DNA from 3 places in the Paenibacillus rhizolycopersici genome. Region 1 is predicted to be linked to each of the others. Evidence: riboswitches for the same ligand, from Rfam matches in the RefSeq annotation. Region 1 holds a riboswitch; each other region holds the start of a gene.
What was found. A riboswitch is a leader RNA that binds a small molecule or an ion and turns the genes downstream of it on or off. The one in region 1 is predicted to bind thiamine pyrophosphate.
Positions count from the first base shown of each region.

Region 2: another riboswitch for thiamine pyrophosphate. It lies ahead of IM700_RS10485 (ECF transporter S component); the one in region 1 lies ahead of tenA (thiaminase II).
Region 3: another riboswitch for thiamine pyrophosphate. It lies ahead of IM700_RS02710 (ABC transporter substrate-binding protein); the one in region 1 lies ahead of tenA (thiaminase II).

Region 1 is NZ_JADCNN020000005.1:81,022-86,558, reverse strand. It holds gene IM700_RS07435 (alpha-mannosidase) at 1-1,938, shown strand, start outside; gene IM700_RS07430 (hypothetical protein) at 2,166-2,468, opposite strand; TPP riboswitch at 2,666-2,769, shown strand; gene tenA (thiaminase II) at 2,922-3,617, shown strand; gene thiM (hydroxyethylthiazole kinase) at 3,638-4,486, shown strand; gene thiD (bifunctional hydroxymethylpyrimidine kinase/phosphomethylpyrimidine kinase) at 4,483-5,301, shown strand; gene thiE (thiamine phosphate synthase) at 5,298-5,537, shown strand, end outside.
Region 2 is NZ_JADCNN020000007.1:217,956-223,492, forward strand. It holds gene IM700_RS10470 (helix-turn-helix domain-containing protein) at 1-156, shown strand, start outside; gene IM700_RS10475 (hypothetical protein) at 368-1,297, shown strand; gene asd (archaetidylserine decarboxylase) at 1,343-2,140, opposite strand; TPP riboswitch at 2,321-2,432, shown strand; gene IM700_RS10485 (ECF transporter S component) at 2,544-3,149, shown strand; gene IM700_RS10490 (ABC transporter ATP-binding protein) at 3,149-4,723, shown strand; gene IM700_RS10495 (energy-coupling factor transporter transmembrane component T family protein) at 4,720-5,523, shown strand.
Region 3 is NZ_JADCNN020000002.1:83,272-88,808, forward strand. It holds gene IM700_RS02695 (sensor domain-containing diguanylate cyclase) at 1-453, opposite strand, end outside; gene IM700_RS02700 (cold-shock protein) at 649-870, opposite strand; gene IM700_RS02705 (cold-shock protein) at 1,041-1,241, opposite strand; TPP riboswitch at 1,545-1,657, shown strand; gene IM700_RS02710 (ABC transporter substrate-binding protein) at 1,814-2,881, shown strand; gene IM700_RS02715 (MTH1187 family thiamine-binding protein) at 2,937-3,230, shown strand; gene IM700_RS02720 (ABC transporter permease) at 3,227-3,997, shown strand; gene IM700_RS02725 (ABC transporter ATP-binding protein) at 4,026-4,841, shown strand; gene IM700_RS02730 (hypothetical protein) at 4,862-5,191, opposite strand; gene IM700_RS02735 (HD-GYP domain-containing protein) at 5,223-5,537, opposite strand, start outside.

The DNA of each region.
Region 1 (5,537 bases):
ACGTTTCACTGGCGCGGTATCGACGGCAGCGAGGTGCTGACGCACTTCATCACTACGCCGCAGGACGGCAGTTTCTGGTGGTATACCTATAACGGGAATATTGAGGCGTCCAGCGTGCAAGGCATTTGGGAGACGTATCGCGACAAAGAGGTTAACAAAGAGCTTCTGCTTTCTTACGGTTATGGGGATGGAGGCGGCGGTGTCAATCGCGAGCATCTGGAGCTGCGGCGGCGGCTCGACGAAATGCCGGGCCTTCCGAGGGTAACGACCGGCCGGGCGGACGAATTTTTCGCCAAGCTGCAAGAGACCGTTGGGGCGGCGGATCGCTATGTTCATACCTGGGACGGTGAGCTGTACCTGGAATACCATAGAGGAACCTACACCAGCCAAGCGTACAACAAAAAGATGAACCGCAAACTGGAGTTGTTGTCCCGGGACACCGAATGGTTGCTCAGCCTGCAGGCGCTGCTCGCGGAAGGAGACTGGGAGGCTTATCCGAAAGCGAAGTTGGACGAAAGCTGGAAAACGATCCTGCGCAACCAATTCCACGACATCATTCCAGGCTCGTCCATTCCAGAGGTGTACCGCGATTCCAAGCTGGAGTACGCGCTGGCCGAATCGCTGTTGGAATCCTGCCGCGAGCAAGCCATTCAAGCCTTGACGAACGACGCGGGGGATTCGTACACCGTATGGAATCCGTCCTCCTGGCCTTTTACCGGCTTGGTTGCTTTGGAGGGGCAAGCTGAGGGAGCAAAGTGGGTTCAAGCAGGCGGGGTAGAGCTGAAATCCGAATTCGACGGAAAGACGGTGTGGGTGCAAGTAGAGAACGTGCCGCCGCTTGGCTTTGTGACGATTGAACGCAGCAAGGACGAACAGGTTGATCTCACACCAGATGAACCTTTTAAAACACGGCCAAACGGAATCGAAACCCCGATTTATAACATCGAGTGGAATGATGGCGGGCAGCTAATCTCGATCTTTGATCGGGAAGCCGGCCGCGAAGTGCTGGCGCCGGGCGAACGGGGGAACGTACTTCAGGTGTTCGAAGATAAGCCGAAAATGTTTGAGGCTTGGGACATCGATGTGTTCTACCAGGAGAAACAACGCGAGGTCGAACAGCTACAGGACTGTAAAGTCTTGACGGGTTCGCTGCGCGCCGTCGTTAGCTTTACTTGGACTTATATGAACTCGACGATCCGCCAAGAGATGATTCTGTATGGCAACAACCGGCGGATTGACTTCCAGACTCAAGTTGATTGGCAGGAGCGTCAGCAACTGCTGAAGGTCGCTTTTCCAGTTGACGTACGGGCTACGGAAGCTACTTACGATATCCAATTCGGAAACGTCAAGCGACCGACGCATTGGAACACCTCTTGGGACCTTGCTCGTTTTGAAACGGTCGGTCATCAATGGGTCGATTTGTCAGAGCACGGGTACGGGGTCAGCCTGCTGAATGATTGCAAATACGGCCACGACATTAAGGACCATGTGATTCGGCTGTCGCTGCTGAAATCGGCGACTTATCCGGATCCGCAAGCGGATCGCGGCGAGCATGAGTTTACGTACACGCTGTATCCTCACGAGGGGCATTGGTCCGAAGGTGGTACCGTACAGGCAGCAACGCTGCTAAATCAGCCGGTTTACGCCACGATGGGCCAGGCGCGCTCGTCTTCATTCTCACTGCTCCAAACGAGTGGAAGTGCGGACGTCGTCATTGATGCCGTGAAAAAAGCGGAAGACGGCGACGGCTTGATCGTTCGTTTGCATGAATACAAGGGAGGCCGAGGCCGCGTTCGCTTCCATTTCGGGATGCCGGTGATTTCCTGGCAAGAAACCGACATGATGGAACGGCCTTTAGGAGAATCCTCCTCAGCTGCGGAGCTTGAGTTGTCGATGTCACCGTATGAAATCAAAACGATTCGTTTGCAGTTGAAATAACGAGAGAACGCTGTGGGTCGCCTTCGACGTTAATCGGAAGTCGGGGCGCCCGTCAGCGTTTCGATATCGTTGGAACCGTAGAAGAACAGAACGACCAGAATGATGATTACGATGAGTTCCGAGAAGCCTTCGCCGTCAAATTCACTCATTGTAGTAAACCCCCGCATCTAGGTTATGATGTAAAGCGAGCGATCCTCCCACCCGAATCTTTCAAATGAAGAGCGGGTTCAGGAGGAATTGTCCGCTTTTTTCTTCATGGCATTGATGATGTCATTGATGGTCATATCTCCATTCTCGTTGAGAAAGTTCAGCAATTTGTCGGCGTTTACATCGCTGCTGATCGTTTTGTATTCGCCAACAAGGGAGACATACATGGTTGCGTTACGGTATAACTGGACGGAATCCACGCGAAGTTTACCGGAAAGAAGCAGCGCAGCTACGGTATATTCCGGGGTTTTTGGCCGGAAACCGCCCTTTTTGCCATTTTTCTTGTTGGAGGACGAGGATTTGCTTTTTCCGGCTGAATTCATGGCCTAACCTTCCTTAGCTGGATGGGATCCGGTTACTTATCCTGAGGAACCGGTTTACAAGACAGTTCCCTGATAGTTATGCTATGCAGCATTCCGGGGATGGTGTAGACGAGAGAAGCAAGTGATCCAACGATCTTTCGCTGGACGGGATTGACAATCCAGGCAGGGATCGGTAGAGTAATAGGTGAATTGCATAGGAAATCCACTAGGGGCGCCGTAAACGGCTGAGACAAGAGACCATCTTGGACCCTTTGAACCTGATCTAGTTCATACTAGCGTAGGAAAGTGGAGTCGGCCCCCATGTGAATAGTGCTCAGGTTGTCGTATCTCAGCCTAGGACTTGATCGAGCCGCTCCCTCTACGGAGCGGCTTTTTTGCGCGCTCTGTTAACAGGTCGTTTGTCGTCGTCTTCTCAGGGGATTTCCTAGTTCAATATATTGGGAGGTGGAGACGATGGGGTTTACGCAGGAGCTGCGACGTCAGGCGGACGGGATCTATCAAGCCATATTCGATCATCCGTTCGTCAGAGGCATCGCAAGGGGACAACTGGAGAAAGAGCAGCTCATTCATTACGTTAAGCAGGATTACGAATATTTAAACGCCTATATGCGGATTTACGGTATCGCGATTTCCAAAAGCCGGACCCGAGAGGAGATCGCGATGTTCAACGAACAGATCGCGTATATTTTAAACCGTGAAGTTCAACCCCATCAGATTTTTTGCCAGGCCGCCGGAGTGAATTTTGAAGAGTTGCAGGGGTACCCGCTTGCACCCTCGGCGCATCATTATATCCGTCATATGTTGACGGTGGCCCACGAAGGGAGTTTGGGCGAGATCTATGCCGTGTTATTGCCCTGCCCTTGGACCTATCTGGAGATCGGCCAAAAGCTGCTGGCAGAAGTGCAGCCGACATCGGACCATCCGTTTTATGAGTGGATTGATTTTTACGGGCGTCTTTCGGGGGATGTGACGGAGAAGTTTATCCATGCGTTAGACCGATGGGCGGATACAGCCAGGGAGGAAGAGCGGCAAAGGATGGCCGATCATTTTCTGCAAAGCTGCCAGTTGGAATATCTCTTTTGGGATATGGCTTACCGGCAGGAAGACTGGCCGGTTGCGATGCCGATGATTTCGCATTCATCCAAATGATCGAAAGAGAGGTTGAAAACATGAGCTTAATGGAAAAAGATTTGTCCGATGTGCTGGAAAAGGTGCAAAAAACGAAACCCCTCGTGCATAACATGACCAATGTTGTCGTCACGAATTTTACCGCAAACGGCTTGTACGCCCTTGGCGCTTCGCCGGTCATGGCTTATGCACCCGAGGAGGTGGCTGATATGGCCAAGATCGCCGGGGCCCTCGTCTTGAACATCGGCACGTTGTCGACGCAGCAGGTCGAAGCGATGATCCTCGCCGGCCGGTCGGCGAACGCTCATGGCGTGCCGGTGTTGCTTGACCCGGTCGGTGCGGGGGCGACCGCCTTCCGCACCGAATCGGCTCTGCGTATCCTGCGCGAGGTAAAGGTGTCGCTCCTGCGCGGCAATGCGGCGGAGATCGCCCATCTCGTCGGGGAAACCCGCGAGATCAAGGGGGTTGATGCCGGCGACACCGCGGGGGACGAGGCGGCCGAACTCGCGGTACGGGCCGCGCGGGCGTTGAACACGGTCGTGGCGATTACCGGCCGTGAAGACGTCATCACCGACGGGCTGCAGTGCCGGTTTGTCAGCGGCGGAGACGCGCTGCTGACCCAGGTGACCGGCACGGGCTGCTTGCTCACGTCGGTGCTGGGAGCCTTCGCCGCGGTGGAGCGCGATCTGCTGCTGGCCGGTACCGCCGGGCTAGCGTTCTATGGCGCCGCCGCGTCCCGCGCCGCCGAGCGGACGGCTGCCGCCGGACCGGGCAGCTTCCAGATCGCGTTCCTTGACGAGCTGGCGAAGCTTCATCCGCATTCGCTCAAGGGCCACGCGGCAGTGCGTGAAATGCAGGCGACAGGCGCCGGCGGATGGTGGGTCGGATGAGCCGGATCTCCAAGGTGCTGACGGTTGCCGGGTCGGACAGCGGCGGCGGGGCCGGCATCCAGGCCGACCTCAAAACGTTCCAGGAGCTGGACGTTTACGGCATGTCGGCTATCACTGCCGTGACGGTTCAGAACACGCTGGGCGTGACGAACGTCTACCCGCTGCCCCCGGAAGCGGCGGCGGAGCAAATCGAAGCGGTTGGTTCCGACCTCGGGGTGGATGCGCTGAAGACCGGCATGCTGTTCAGCGCGGAAATCATTGAGGCGGTTGCCGCCCAGATTCGTGCCTTTGGCTGGACTCAAGTGGTGGTCGACCCGGTAATGGTTGCCAAGGGTGGCGCTTCTCTGCTCCAGCCGGAAGCGGTGCGAGCGCTGCGCGAGCAATTGCTGCCGCTGGCTTTCATCGTTACGCCTAACCTCCCGGAGGCGGAGGTGTTGTCCGGCCTGTCGATCCGCACCATGGAGGATCGCCGCGAAGCGGCCAAACGTATTTGCGCGTACGGGTCGCGGCAGATCGTAATCAAGGGCGGCCACGACACCGAGAACGGCGATCGGGTTGTTGATTTGTACTATGACGGGTCGACCTTCACGGAGTTGGTCGGACGGCGAATTCCCACGCCACATACACATGGCACGGGATGCACCTTCTCGGCTGCGCTGACAGCGGGGTTAGCCAAAGGCTTACCGGCTCTAGACGCGGTACGGACCGCCCGGGCCTTTATTCAAGCGGCGATCGAGCACGGGCTTGAGCTGGGGCATGGGCATGGGCCGACGAACCATTTTGCTTACCGTCGCTTACAAGGAGTATCCCGATGAACGACGGTGGCGGAAGCGGTCGCATCGAGGCAGCCCGCATGCGCCAACTGCTGCGGACTTATCTGGTCATCGGCAGCACGAACTGCTGTATAGAGCCGCTGCGGGTGCTGGAAGAGGCGCTTGCCGGCGGCGTCACGCTCGTGCAATTCCGCGAGAAAGGGCCGGGCGCGCTCACCGGGGCTCCGCTGCGGGAACTCGCCGTCCAGCTGCAAGGCGCATGCCGCCAGCGTGGTGTG
Region 2 (5,537 bases), on a different contig from region 1:
ATTATCAAGTCCAGAATCGACCGGGCACAGCATCTGCTGCTGCATGCCGGCATGAATGTAACCGAGGTTGCCGACGCGTTGGGTTACCGGGACATCTTTTTCTTCAGCCGTCAGTTCAAACAATATACGGGAAAAAGCCCATCGGAAATTCGTTAGTCGGGATATGCCCAACAACCCAACACTTACGAATTCCGTTTCCGTTCACCGCCGAGCTTAAGCTTCGGCGGCTTTTTGCTTAACTGCGTACGTAAAGCTGAACTTTCCTTGACCAAAGTCTAGGAAGCGAACCGGTCCCACGCCTGTGGTTGTTCCGGATCAACTCGGTATAATTCAGGATAGGTGGAAATTTAAGGAGGAAACCTATTTCATGAAACCTACATCCAAAATCGCGTGGTTAGCGGCATCGGCCGTGCTGTTGGCCCTAGCCGCTGGCTGCGGCCCGGCCGAGAAACAAACGCTGCAGCAGCAATGGGAGCAGACGGTGGGAAACACCGTCGATTCGGTGAGTCAATCGCTCAGCGATACTGCGGCATCCGTACAGCAGTCGGTGGCGTTGGCCGCCGGGGAGTGGAAGGACGATCTGACGTTTACGGGACGCTCACACGAGCTTTCGACGACAGGGGAAATCGGCACCACCGGTAAATTGCAGTTGGAGAATGCCGTGGGTCGTCTCGAGATAAAGAAGGGTACTTCCGATCAAATCGTGGTGAGAGCGACCATCCAGGCAGCTGACCTGCCCGCACGCTCGGAAAAGCTGGATCGGTTGTTCGAACAGAGTGAGGTTTCGGTCATCCCTCAGGGGAACGTTGCCCAGGTGCGCGTACACGCCAAGGGTAAATCCGATCAAAACCTGTGGGATTGGGCTCAGAAGGAGCTGCATTTTACCGAATTCCGCATCGATTATGTCGTAGAGGTCCCTGCCGGGATCCAAGAGTTCGAAGTTACGAACAATGTCGGCGAAATCACGGCGAGCGGGCTGACGGGAACGTATCGGCTGACTGGCGATGTCGGGTCAATCAAGGTCGAAGACGCCCGTTTGTCGGGCGAATCCTCGATCACTACGGCAACCGGCAGCTTGAATCTAGGTATTCTCGCGATGGACTCCGGCAGCCGGTTACAGGCTAGAGCCGATGTCGGCAGCATCACAGCGACGCTGGATCCATCAGTAGCCTGCGATCTGGAAACGAGAAGCGAACTTGGGGCAATTCATGGGGTGCCGGAAGGAAGCAGTGAGAGGGGCGGCGGAGGGCCGCTGGTCGCGTTAGAGACATCCATCGGCAGCATCACGGTGCAATAACGGAGAAAAGCCGCCGGGAGAGAAACCGGCGGCTTCAGCAAGCCATTAGCATTTTCCTGCGGGTTTGAAGTGGCCTAGCGCTTCACCCATCCTTACCTTCCGACCGGGCTCGAGACCGGGCAGAGGGGTGAAGGTTCCATTCTGGGTGAGAAGGACGACAGTGGATCCAAATTCAAAGTAAGCAAGATCGTCGCCTTGTTCCCAGCTTTTGGCCGAGGGGTCCGTGTATTGGATGCTGCTGACGTTCATGGCTCCCACTTTGATGAGGGCGATCTCTCCGCAACTGTGGGAAATATAAGTAATCAGGCGTTCATTCCGGCATAAGACCTTCTTCATGTGGCGCATGCCGAAGTCGTTCACGGGGTAGACCCGGCCCTTCACATGCTCGCTTTCCAACTTTTTCCCGGTCACGGGCGCATGAATTCGGTGATAATCAGTAGGACTAAGATAAAGGACAAGGGCATAACCGTGTTTGTACGTTTCTACGCGGGGGGAGCGCGACAGCAGCTCGTCAAGTGTGTAATCCTGTCCTTTGACGTTCAGAATCGTGCCGGTTTGGACCTCGCCCATAAAGGTAATTAGGGCGTCCACCGGACTGATCATCGTCCCTGGCTCCGCGTGCAGCGGGCGCATGCCTGGTTTTAATTTTCGGGTGAAGAACTCATTCAGTGTCCGGTATTCCCGAAGCTCCTTCTCCGCTTCATGGAGCGGAATGCCGTAGGATTTGGCGAAAAAAGGAATCATCGCCCGGCTCAAGCCCGAATGGGAGAACTTGCCCATCCATCGGGATAGCCATTTTCGGGAGGAGAGTTCCGTCATCCATTTCATCCATTTCGCGGCCAAATAGCATCCTCCTAGTCTGTCCGTTAGTGCTGCGTTGGTTTGATGAATTCGTTGCCACTTCCGCTAATCTTGACACAGAACAGGGCCGAAATCAATACAGCGGCCTGTAACCCCGGATGACAAATTTGTACAAATTGATGCTTGATGCCGAGGCTAGGTTGGTGTATGTTAATAACAATCGCATAGGGATACGGGGGCTTGAGCAAATCAGGCTGAGATAGCGGCATATGGCGCCGCGGACCGTTAATCTGATCTGGATAATGCCAGCGTAGAGAATCGATCGTCCGGGATGTCTTGCGTTTTTTACGCACCTCGTGACCTGACCACCGTCTGAGCTTATTCAGGCGGTTTTTTTACGTATGCGATGGGAATTTAAATTGAGGAATCAAGAGGAGAGATGGAAATGTCGGAGGTTATTCAGAAAAAAATGGGCCGCGGTTTGAAGCTAAGCGACTTGTTGGTAACGGTGTTGGTCTCGCTTGTGCTTGGCGTGGTGTACCACTTCTGGAGTTCGGTGTACAATTTGTTCTCGCCCCTGTTCTTCCAGGCGGATGAACTGGTGTACGGGATGTGGTTCCTGGCCGCAACACTGGTATTCCTGCTGATTCGTAAACCGGGGGTAGCGTTGATTGCCGAGATTGCGGCGGCCCATGTGGAGATTCTGTTCGGCAGCGAATGGGGCATTCAGCTCGTTCTATACAGCGTGCTGCAAGGCTTGGGAGCGGAACTGGTATTCGCCGCGTTCCGATACCGGAAGTTCTCCGGCTCCGTCGCAGCGCTGGCCGGAATTGGGGCCGCTGTTGGATCGGTGATTCCGGATTTCTTCTATGGCTACGTGCAGGATTATGAGCCTTGGCTCTTGACTGCCAAATATGCCATGCGCGCGGTCAGCTCTGCGCTGATCTGCGGTTACTTCGCTTACGCCGTGGTAAAAGCCGTAGAAGCGACAGGAGTCACCACCCTGCTGCGGCCGGTTGATCCGAAGGACTACGCGGCGCTGAACGACTGATGCGGAAGGACATGGCGGCCGCAGAGGTGCAGGGGCTGCGGTTGAAGTTCCCCGGTGAAGCCGATTTCGTGTTCAAGGATTTGGATTTCTCGGTTGTGCGCGGAGAACATGTGCTGCTATTGGGCCCCAGCGGATGCGGGAAATCGACGCTGCTTCAGGTCTTGTCCGGCATCATCCCGGACTTGGTGGAAATCCCGATGCGGACGTCCGCGCAGCAGCTCCCGACATCGTGGCGCTTCCTGTTTCAGGACCCCGAGACCCAATTCTGTATGCCTTATGTTGACGAGGAGCTAGCCTTTGCCCTGGAAAACCTCGGCATACCGCAGCCCGAGATGTCCGCGCGGATGGAAGCCGCCTTGGCTGAGGTGGGCCTCGATTTGCCCGAGCTCCACGTGTCGATCGATTCGCTGTCCCAGGGGATGAAACAGCGATTAGCGCTCGCTTCGATCCTGTTGGGCGATCCGGAGGTGCTGCTGCTCGACGAGCCTTCCGCCCTGCTGGACCCGCTGGGGCGCGAGCAAATCTGGCAAGCGATCGCCAAGGTAGCCGAGGGGCGGACCTTAATGATCGTGGAGCATCGGATCGAAGAATTGACGGCGCAAGGACTTGTTGACCGGGTCGTGTTATTCGGACCGGACGGACGGGTACTCGGCGAAGGCGCACCGGAGGTGGTGTTTGACACGTATCGTTCCGCTCTTGTGGAGTTTGGGATTTGGTATCCTGGCGTGTGGGAGGAATACTTGGCCTCGGAAGGCGGCCGTCGCTTGCTTGAGCCGACGGAGAATGTCCGGGAGGCGAATGGGCCCGTCATGGTGGAGTTGAAGGATTTTCGCGGATTTCGGCAAGGACGTCCGGTCATTGAAGTCGGGCAAGCTGCCGTGTATCCCGGCGATTGGATCGCGGTCACGGGACCCAATGGTGCAGGGAAGAGCTCGTTGCTGCTTAGCCTGATCGGTCTGCTTCCGGCAGAGGGCACGTACGTGCTCCAGGGAAAGCGGATGGAGACGGGGAAGCTGCGCCGCCGTTCCCGTAAACGGCAGCTGGAGCGGTCTGCTCGCGAGATCGGATTCGTTTTCCAAAATCCCGAATTCCAGTTCGTCGCGGATCGGGTGGCGGATGAAGTGGCCTTTTCCCTACGGGAAGACGGACTTGGTGTTGAAGCCATCCGCGAACGGGTGGCGGAGTGCTTGAATCGATTTGGCCTAACCGGCTTGGAGGGTCGTCATCCTTATCAGTTGTCGCTGGGCCAGAAACGGCGCCTCAGCGTGGCCGCGGCGGCGGTGCGCGAGCAGCGGCTGCTGTTGCTCGATGAGCCGACCTTCGGCCAGGACGCAGCAAACACGTTCGCCATCCTGCAGTTATGCGAAGAGCTGCGCCGCCGTGGAATAGCCATCCTCATGGTCACGCACGAGGAACGGATCGCCGAACGAGTCGCAACCCAACATTGGGAGGTGCGGGAGGGGCGGATCCTATCGCAGCGGATCACCCCGCGGGCCGCGAACCGTCTGGCGAACGCGGGTACACCGACCGGACCGATTGGACCATCCGAGACTGAGGCGGTGATGGCGAAATGAGGCGGTTCCTAACGCCGAAGCGGCAGACGTGGCTGCACCGGGCGAACCCGGCTGCCAAGCTGGCTTTGATGATCTTGTTGTTTCTGCTAACGTTATTCACCCATCGGCTGGACTTCATCTTTTATCAGGCGATCTTGTTTACGGTGCTGTTATTCCTGTTTAGCGGGTATGAGCTTTGGAAAATCGCCCTGCTTATTCTCCCCTTCGCGTTGATCTTCGCTTCCTCGGCGGCAACGATGATCCTGTTCGGCAAAGGCGAACAGGTTTGGTGGGCATGGGGATTGTTCCGGATCTCCGAGGAAAGCTTCTTCCGAGGGATCCATATCGGGTTCAAAGCGGTGGCATTTGCCGCCGAAGGGCTGCTGTTTGTGTTGACTACGCCGTCGGTTTCCTTGTTTTACGCGCTGATGCAACAGGCGAAACTGCCGCCGAAATATGCGTACAGCTTTATGGCCTCGGTCCGGTTACTCCCCATGGTATGGGAGGAGCTGCTTGTCCGTCGCAATGCGTTGCTGATCCGCGGCGTTCGCAGGCCGCACGGGCTGCCCGGACTCGTCGTCCAAGCCAAGCTTTACGCCGTGCCGCTGTTATCTCAGAGCATTCGCCGGGCGCATCGTGTCGCCGTTGCGATGGAAGCCAAGGCATTCAGCGGAAATCGGCCTCGCACCTATTATTACCGCACTGCTTACTCGCGGTACGATGTGCTGGTGCTCTTGCTCTTGGCCATCGTTGCCGTTGCGGCATATACGCTTGCGGTCGTTTACCCGCCGTTTGGCATCGCGGATGTACGTTACCGTTAATCATCATGCAATGA
Region 3 (5,537 bases), on a different contig from region 1:
TAATGGCTTGGACCACTTTCGATTCACCCAAGCGTATAACAAGATACCAAAGGAAAATCCGCTATGCCAAAATACCCATAGCCAGCCCGCGGTTTGCCCCCCGGCCCCTATCATCTCCCCCAACCCGCCAAAGAGATCGGGAAAAGTTAATATATGCAAAAACGTCATCAATCCACTATATAAATAGGTGCAGGACAACACGAGCAACGCCGGAAGACCGGAGGCCCGATATTGGCTGTAGATGATGAAGGCCGTTAGCATATCCCCAAAAATCAGCCAGCCGATCGCGGCGGAGAGAAAGGTTTCTGTGGCGGGAAGCGCTGTCATCCCAAATGGCAAAGCCACGAGCGACACGGAGATAATCAGAACACCGATGAGAATGGCCAGCTTCCTTTGCTTGCTGCTGGAAGGAATATCGAAGACTTGAGAAGCAACCTTATAATTACCGTGCATCGATGCGGGGGTTCTCCCTTCTGGATGTCAAACATTGTAGTAGTTCAAACATATTAAATTTTTAATATAGATGCAATCCTTTTATGGATATTTCATTTTTGCATACCCAAAAAAAACAAAAACAGCCGTATTCGCTTTAATGCGAATACGGCTGTGGCTGCTGTCAGCGTCCACCGATTCCGGCGGCGTCCTCGTCTATGCCTTCTTGGCCGACGATCTTTGATCGGAGCTTGGATTACTCAGTTGGGGAAGCATGCGCGTTCCCATGACCATCTCAGACGAGCAAAGCGGACAAGCCGGACTATGTTCAAACGTGAAGTTGTCACGCATCCATCCATTGCAATCGTCGCTCGTGCAGGTCCATACCGGTGTATTTTCCTCAGGAATTTCTTCTAACGTTTTTTTACGGTAGTTCATAATTCCCCTCCTTCAAGGTGAGCGTTCTAACCGGGTGCATAGATGTGGTTCGTCATAGTGCTATATGTACCATCAGAAGCGAGGTTTCCGAATGTTAACCTCATGAATGATCTTTGAGTAGAAAAACTGCCCTCAATGCGAGAACGCATTAAGAGCAGTTTCTGGCTAGCTTACAGTTTTACAACGTTTTCGGCTTGAGGGCCGCGGTTGCCTTGAACCACGTTGAATTGTACGCGTTGGCCTTCGTCGAGGGTTTTGAAGCCTTCGCCAGTGATCGCGCTGAAATGAACGAATACGTCATTTCCGCCTTCCACTTCGATGAAGCCAAAACCTTTCTCAGCGTTAAACCATTTTACTGTTCCGGTTTCCATAGGGGAATACCTCCTGTTTAAAGATTAACATGATTCATTTTTTTAACAGAAGTCGCTCAAAAGGGCTGACCCTTATGAACATGCACCACTTGTATAAAAAAAATTCACACATTGAAAAAAGTTCCAGGTTTTAAATAGTGACACTCTTTTCAATGGGTGAATGATCTTCTTTCTAAAACACGAGATGAACTTATTATATCCTTTTGCCAGATAAAAAGCAAATCCCCTATTTTTGCAAACCTGTTCGGAAAGACTGGACAAATGCGGCAAGCGAAAACTATAATGACAGTTGTAATCTGCAGTCATACTGTTCAGGGGTGCTGGAATTGGCCGGCTGAGAGTGTATCCCTCAAAGATACTGACCCTTTAACCTGATCTGGATAATGCCAGCGTAGGGAGCTATACTATATGGATATGAACTCGTTATTCATTTCATTTCCATTGCCTATCGCGTCCCGGATCCGGGACGTTTTTTTGTATCCGAAATTTGGATTGCGCTTAAGGTCGCATTTCCAGGGTTATACCAAGAACAAAGCTGCGGAAATTTAAACAATCGAAGGAGAGAATGTGTCGTGAAAGTTCAACTACGCACCGTGCTGGCGCTGTTCCTCGGCTGTATGCTGCTAATTCTGTCTGCCTGCGGCGGAGCCAACGGAAATAGCGCGGGCAAGGCTGCTGCAGGAAACCAAGGCGGGCAAAATGCCGAGAATGCCGCGCCTAACCAGGCGACCGGCGAAGAGCTGCGCAGCGTCAAGGTTGTGCTCGACTGGAGCCCTAACACCAATCATACCGGCCTTTACGTCGCTAAGGACCAAGGGTATTTCGCCGAGGAAGGGCTGAATGTGGATATCCTCCTTCCCGGCTCCGGCGGCGCTGAGGCGATGGTTGCCTCCGGGGAGGTCCCGTTTGGCGTCAGCGTACAAGAGAACGTCACCCAAAGCCGGCTCCAAGGCGTCCCGCTTGTATCCATCGCCGCAATCATTCAGCATAATACATCCGGCTTTGCTGCACCTGTTGCCAAGAATATCAAGACACCTAAGGATTTTGAGGGCAAAGCCTACGGCGGATGGGGGTCTCCTGTGGAAGAAGCGGTCATTAAATCCATTATGGACCTGCAGGGCGCCGATGTCGGCAAGGTAAAGTTCCTCAACATCGGGGATGCCGATTATTTTACGGCCGTGAAGCGGGATATCGACTTCGCCTGGATCTTCTACGCATGGACCGGCATCGAAGCCGAACTGCGGGGTGAACCGCTGGATATGCTTTACGTTAAGGACTTCTCCGAACAGCTTGACTATTATACGCCGGTGCTTGTCACCAACGAGAAGACGATCAAGGACGACCCGGAGCTCGTGAAGGCGTTTATGCGAGCGGTGTCCAAAGGTTATGATTATGCAATCGCCCACCCTGAGGAGTCGGCGCAAATTTTGCTCAAGGCTGTACCGGAACTCGACAAGGACCTGGTAGTTGCCAGTCAAAAATGGCTGAGCCCGAAATACAAGGACGACGCTCCGCGCTGGGGCGAACAGAAGAAAGAAGTATGGCAGAACTACTCTGATTGGATGCATGAGCGCGGCTTGCTGGAGAAACCGCTTGAGGTCGATGCCGCTTTCACGAATGCGTTCTTGCCGGGCGAATAACTCCCTGAAATTATGCTTTCAACCAATTTCCATTTTCGAAAGGATGAACAAATCGATGCCAAACGCACTTTTAAGCATTCAAATCATTCCAAAAACGCCAAATGGCGAAGATGTGATTCCGTACGTAGACCGGGCCATTGAAGTGATTCAGGCTTCCGGGGTGAAATATCAGGTCAATCCTCTGGAGACCACCATGGAGGGGGAACTCGACGAGTTGCTGGCCATCGTAAAGAAAATGAATGAGGCTGTCATCGAGTTTGGCAGTACAGGCATCATTTCGCAAATCAAAATCTCGTATAACCCCAAAGGCGTCAGCATGGATAAGCTGATTGAAAAATATCGGCCATGAATCTCCGCAGCCTTTGGCACAGCATCTGGCCGCCCCTTGTGGCGGTCATGCTGTTTTTGCTGATTTGGCAGGGCGCCACCGCCTGGTTTCACATCGAAAAATGGATCCTCCCCAGCCCGGTCGATATCGGGCGTGAAGCGGCCGCAGGTGCGGCCAGTTTAGGGGAACACACGCTGGCAACACTGCGGCTGATGCTGATTGGTTTTGCCATTGGAACGCTCGTGGGCTTGTTGATGGCGTTTGTCCTCCATTATGTCCCGTTTCTTAAGGCGTCGTTGTATCCGTTGATCATCTTGAGCCAAAACGTGCCGACCATCGCGCTGGCCCCGCTGCTCATGATTTGGTTTGGGTTCGGGATCCTACCGAAGATCATCGTCATTACGCTCGTCTGCTTCTTCCCCGTTGCGGTGGCGACCATGGACGGACTGAGCCGCACGGATCGCGCGATGCTGGATTATATGCGGATGATCGGTGCGTCCAAGGCGGATATCTTCCGCAAGCTGGAGGTGCCCTACGCGATCCCCTCGATCATGTCCGGGGTTAAAATCGCCGCAACTTACAGCGTCATGGGTGCGGTCATCGCCGAATGGATCGGTGCGGACAAAGGAATCGGCTATTATATGATGCTGCAAAAAGCGTCGTTCCGCACAGACAAAATCTTCGTCGCCATCGCGATCATCGTAGCGATCAGCCTGGCGATGTTCGCCTGCGTTGCTCTTTTGGAAAAATGGCTTGTCCGCTATAAACCGTCGAACGACCGGAGTTAACGCAGCTTACAGAAAGGGTGGCTCGGTTATGAGTGAAAAATCAACGATATGGGATCTGGCCGTACCGGCGCTCGAGGTCCGGCAGATCCATAAAACATTTCGCGACCGGCGACGGGAAGTCCCCGTACTGCGCAATATCTCGCTACGGGTGCCTGCCGGCGAATTCGTGTCGATGATCGGCCCATCCGGCTGCGGCAAAAGCACGCTGTTTCACATTATCGGTGGGTTGACGGCCCCGGAACAAGGGGAAGTCCTACTTCAGGGGCGCCCGGTTACCGGTCAACGCGGGCATATTAGTTACGTGCCGCAGCAACCCGCGCTGTTCCCCTGGCGGACGATTGAGGACAACGTCGTTTTGGCGCAGGAAATCGCCGGAACCAGAAGCCGCAGCGATCGTAAGGAAATCCAACATTGGCTTGAAAAAGCCGGGCTAGGCGGTTTTGAACGAGCTTACCCCCATATGTTATCCGGCGGTATGCAGCAGCGAGCTTCTTTCCTCCGGGGGCTGCTCGCTCCCCAGGAAGTGATGTGCCTCGACGAGCCGTTTAGCGCCCTTGACGCGCTGACGCGCAGCGAAATGCAGCGTTGGCTGCTGGATATTTGGGAAGAGAATAAGCGTTCTGTCTTGATGATTACGCACAGCATCGAGGAGGCGCTGATGCTCTCCGACACCATTTATTTATTCTCGAGCCGGCCGGCGAGCATCCTGCATGCTATTCAAGTGCCTTTCCCCCGACCGCGGCGTGAAGAAATGACGGAAGATCCCGACTTTATTCGTTTGAAGCGAGAAATCGCATCCATGATGGCAGAGGAACAACGCAAAACGACAGCAGGAGGAGTCTAGATCATAGACTCCTCCTGCGATTATGTATTGATTTCGGCGACAGTAACTTGATCCACTTCCAGCATCAATTCTACCCATCTTTGCAAATGCCCGGCTTCCCCTGCGAAGGCAATCAGCCAGGTCACGGATTCAATGGATTCATGAGTTCCCTCCGGATCCACGAGATCCGGCATTCGGGCAAGCACCCGCTCATAGGCGTTCAGCTTTGCGTCGATCAGCCGGAATCGTGCCAGCCTCTGCGCACAATCGGGAAATAAGGTCACGCGAAGGGACAGCAATTTCCGGTCTGCCCGTTTGGCTTCCTCCAGTTCCGCCGGAGATACAAGACGGTTCCAGGACCCATTATCCAATGCCCATCCTCCCCCCTTGTAACCGCGACATTTACATGATCGAGTAAATGTTCAACATCTCATCGGACAGCTGCATTAACGCATCGACAATCTCCGGATCGAACTGGGTTTCACGATGACGGAGCAGCTCCTGCTTGGCTTCAGCCATCGTTAGCTTCCGCTCCCGGTAATGCCGATCCGATGTCATGGAATCAAAAGCGTCGACAACCCCGCAAATTCTCGCATTATAGGGGATTTCCTCCCCTTGCAGCCTGTCCGGATATCCGGCTCCGTCCCAACGCTCATGATGCCACCGGACGATATCCGCGATACCTGGGCCAAACGCCGGATCCGCTTCGACGAGTTC